2 regions of the Brevibacillus sp. MER 51 genome follow, and region 2 is predicted to be linked to the other one. Evidence: riboswitches for the same ligand, from Rfam matches in the RefSeq annotation. Region 2 holds a riboswitch; the other holds the start of a gene.
What was found. Region 2 has a riboswitch for S-adenosylmethionine ahead of M3630_RS24790 (homocysteine synthase). Riboswitches for the same ligand answer to the same signal wherever they lie in the genome.
Positions count from the first base shown of each region.

Region 1: linked by a shared signal. The riboswitch ahead of M3630_RS17490 (MetQ/NlpA family ABC transporter substrate-binding protein) and the one ahead of M3630_RS24790 (homocysteine synthase) in region 2 are both predicted to bind S-adenosylmethionine.

Region 1 covers NZ_JAMAUS010000007.1:326,106-328,309, reverse strand. The annotation lists gene M3630_RS17495 (Na-translocating system protein MpsC family protein) at 177-533, opposite strand; SAM riboswitch class I at 754-856, shown strand; gene M3630_RS17490 (MetQ/NlpA family ABC transporter substrate-binding protein) at 959-1,789, shown strand; gene M3630_RS17485 (methionine ABC transporter ATP-binding protein) at 1,833-2,204, shown strand, end outside.
Region 2 covers NZ_JAMAUS010000014.1:106,546-108,749, forward strand. The annotation lists gene M3630_RS24790 (homocysteine synthase) at 1-874, opposite strand, end outside; SAM riboswitch class I at 964-1,070, opposite strand; gene M3630_RS24795 (rhodanese-like domain-containing protein) at 1,382-1,693, shown strand; gene M3630_RS24800 (SCO family protein) at 1,775-2,204, shown strand, end outside.

The sequences.
Region 1 (2,204 bases), on a different contig from region 2:
GTTCAATTGATGACAAAATATGGTGATACAATAAAAAGAAAAGTACCCTTGATTAGAACGTATCATTCTAAACAAGAGCACTTTTCTTCGTAAACAAAGAGAAGTGACACCCGTTTTACGCAAAGTCTACGGTCTCCCCTTAAGATAGATCAAAAGAGAAAATCCGAACGATTGCGTCAGGTATTCAGTTCTGATTCAGCTAAAATAACATTCGTGATCGCCCACTGCGTAGGCGCATCATAGTCCCTCAGCACAGCTTCCAACGGCAACCCCATCTCTTCTTCCAGTCGTTCTCTCAGTTTCTTCTTATAAAGAAGGGACATGCGAAAATCGACTTCGAGCTTGAGGGCCGGCGCTTCTCCTTCCAACGCTTGTGAGCGCGGAGAGCGACGATGCTTGGCTTGGAACGTAATCATCTGGTTTTCAATCGTGACTCGGAGCAAAGTCGTTCCAAATCCGAACAACTCTTTTGCTATCTCATTATAGATGGCAGACAGCTTTTTTCTGGTTTCATTGGAGTCCACGAGAGTCATGTCATCACCTGCGATAGCTGGTATCGGGTTCATTCGCTCTCATTATACAAATGATTTTTCGATTCTTCAATAGAATATTCGTATTTAGATCAATTTCACATTTTTCCACCAAGTCATTCGTTTGCAAAAACAGTTGACACTAAAAAAATCAGTCGTTATAATCCAACTATCCAAATAAGAATTAACAACAATGTTTGGAATGATAATTTCATAGCACATTCTCTTATGAAGAGAGGTTGAGGGACTGGCCCTATGACACCTCGGCAACCTATCGCAAACGATATGGTGCCAAATCCAGCGGAATTTATTCCGACAGATAAGAGAGGTATTGTTGCAGTGTGTTTACATACTCGCAGTTTTCGCCTCTTCTGTCGGAAGAGGCTTTTTTCGTTTCCATCTTACATCCAGAGAAAAGGGGTATTTTCATGAAAAAGACTGGTCTACTGCTCACTACACTGCTGCTCGCTGCATCGCTCGTAACGGCTTGCGGTGTTAAACAAGAAGCTGCGCCTGCTAACGGTGGCACTGCTGCTGAACAAACCTCACTCAAGGTCGGCGTCACTGGCGGCCCGCACGAAGAGATTCTCAACAAAGTAAAAGAAGTCGCCAAAGGCAAAGGACTCGACGTCGAAGTCGTCGTTTTCAACGATTACGTACAGCCGAACCAAGCTCTCGATAAAGGAAATCTCGATGTAAACAGCTTCCAAACCATTCCGTTCTTGGCGAAGTTCAATCAGGATCACAAAACCAAAATCGTCGAAGTCGGAAAAACCGTGACGTATCCAATGGGTCTTTACTCCACCAAGCATAAAAAAGTCGAGGATATCCCGGCAGGCGGTGTTGTCGGCATTCAAAACGACCCGACCAACCGAGCACGCGCCTTGCTGCTGTATCAGGCAGCTGGCTTGATTAAGCTCAAGGATGGCGTGGGCGACAACGCAACACCATTGGACATCGTGGAAAATCCAAAAAATTTGCAATTCAAAGAGCTGGAGGCTGCTTTCCTGGCACGCTCGCTGAGCAACGTAGAGGTTGCTTCGATTAATACGAATTTCGCAATGGAAGCTGGCTACTCTCCGAAAAAAGACGCGATCTTCGCTGAGACGGCTGACTCTCCGTACGTGAACATCTTGGCAGTCAACGAAACCAACAAAGACAACCCTGCCGTCAAAAAGCTGGTGGACATCTACCGCTCGGAAGAAGTGAAAAAATTCATCGACGAACGTTTTGAAGGAGCTGTACTGCCGTCCTGGTAAGATCGACGCCAGGAACATCAAGAACCCACAAGGAGAACTCGTTATGATACAGCTGACCGATATTCATAAGTCGTATCAAGTAGGAAACAAGCAGGTAAAAGCATTGAAGGGCGTATCCCTGCAGGTGGAAAAAGGGCAAATCTACGGGGTGATCGGCTTTAGCGGAGCAGGGAAAAGTACCCTGCTCCGTACCATCAACCTGTTGGAGAAGCCAACTAGCGGTTCTGTGATCGTCAATGGCCAGAACATGCTGACCCTCAAGGAAAAAGAGCTACGGCAAGCTCGCAAAAAGATCGGGATTATTTTTCAACACTTCAACCTGCTCTCTTCCTATAATGTCTTTGACAATGTGGCGGAAATCTTGCGGATGAATCGCGTCCCCAAAGATGTCATTAAGCGCAAGGTAGAAGACCTT
Region 2 (2,204 bases):
GCAGAGTTTCTAATCCTTGCAGGAACAAGAAGGAGTTGATCGGGGCGACTGCTGCTCCGATATCGCGCTGGAGCTGAACACGGGCCTTGATAATATAGGCAAGCGGACCGACTGCTTCTGTATAGACGACGCCATGATAGCTGGGGTCTGGTGTAGTCAGACCTGGGAATTTTCCGTTGTTCCAGTCGAATTTTCCAGAGTCTACAATGATACCGCCAATTGCCGTTCCGTGGCCGCCGATGAATTTGGTGGTGGAGTGCACGACGATATCGGCCCCGTGCTCAAAAGGACGGCACAAAATCGGAGTTGCAAAGGTGTTGTCCACGATCAAAGGCACGCCATTTTCGTGAGCAATATGGGCGATCGCCCCGATATCAGCGACATCAATGCGCGGGTTTCCGATTGTCTCGCAAAACACGGCTTTTGTCTTTTCATTGATATAGGACCGGAAATTTTCCGGATTGGATTGATCTGCAAAATGAACCTTGATTCCAAGGCGTGGAAGCGTGTGGGCGAACAGGTTGTAGGTACCGCCGTAGAGGCTGCTGGAAGCAACGATTTCGTCTCCTGCATGCGCAATATTTAAGATCGCGAATGTAATGGCAGCTTGCCCGGATGCGGTTGCGAGTGCGCCAACACCACCTTCAAGTAAGGCAACGCGCTTCTCAAACACATCCTGCGTGGGATTCATGATACGTGTATAGATGTTCCCAAACTCTTTTAAGCCAAACAGGTTGGCTGCATGCTCCGTATCGCGGAAAACATAGGAGGTCGTCTGATAGATCGGAACAGCACGCGAGCCTGTTACAGGGTCAACCTCCTGTCCACCGTGTACCGCAAGTGTTTCTGGCTTCCATTGTTGTTGATCGGACATGTCCATCTCTCCTTTTACTATGGGGAATCGGCAAATAAAAAAACGGAGCATTCTCCTGAGAAGAAGAAGCTCCATCATGCACGGGCTTTTGTTCATCTCTCAGAATCACTGGATTCTGCAGGAATTGGCACCATGCAGCTAGTCTGCTGGTTGCCGGGCTTCGTAGGGCCTGTCCCTCCACCGCTCTTGATGAAAACAATTGTTGTCGTAATTGTATGAAAATAAAGCCTTGCTGTCAACGATAAATATACAGTTATCGGGGAGGTTTTTATGTATATATGAATGAAGGTGGTTCACTCATGCCATTAATTTGTAACGGTTTTGTCTCAAGCTGTTCACATCCCGTGTGGCTATTGCCGCAGCGAAATAGGAGATAATGGTAGAAAATGGGGAGTATGGATGCATGGTGAAGCCAAGTGCTCTTCGCGTTAGAAAAGTAAAAAAGCGTGTGATATCATGGAGGTGGTTACAACTGATCTGATTGTACATATAGGAGGATAAATAGCGATGAGCCATGGAGTAAAGGAAATTACACCACAAGAGCTGTTGGAAAAGCTGGAAGCCAAAGAGGAACTGCAAGTCATTGATGTACGTGAAGTGGAAGAGTGGAATGCAGGTCACATTAAAGAGGCAAAGCTAATCCCGCTCGGCTTTTTGCCACATCGCATTGATGAATTGGATAAGAACATTCCGATTGTGATGGTTTGCCGCAGTGGTGCCAGAAGCAATACAGCTACAGAGTATTTGAGTGCACAAGGATACGACGTGGCAAATATGGTTGGCGGCATGCTCGCATGGCCAGGTGAAGTGGAACAGTAAGACGTGATAGAAACAGTGTGAATGCCTCCCGTGTGTAATCAGGAGGCATCACGCATGGGACAAGCAGGGAGGTAGCAACCCGTGAGTGAAGGAGCACAATTGCAGCAGGAATCTGCAATGAAAAAACATTGGTTTCCTGTGTTAGCTGGTATTATCCTTTTGGCTATCATCGGAGTATTTGGTTATAATTACATGACAGAAGAGAAGATCGAAGTGTTGAAGCCGATCGCGGATTTCACCTTGGACAACAGTGACGGAACAACCTATACATTTAATTCAAGTGCTGGCAAGGTACGATTGGTAGAGTTTATGTTTACCAAGTGCCCGGATATTTGTCCGGCGACTACGTTCAACATGGCCAAACTGCAAGATCAGCTGAAGGAAAAGGGACTGTTCGGAGACAAAGTGGAGTTTGTTTCCATTTCTTTTGACCCTGATAACGATACACCGGAAGTCTTGCAGGAGTATGCAGCCAAGTTCAAGGCAGATCAGAGTGGCTGGAAGTTCCTGC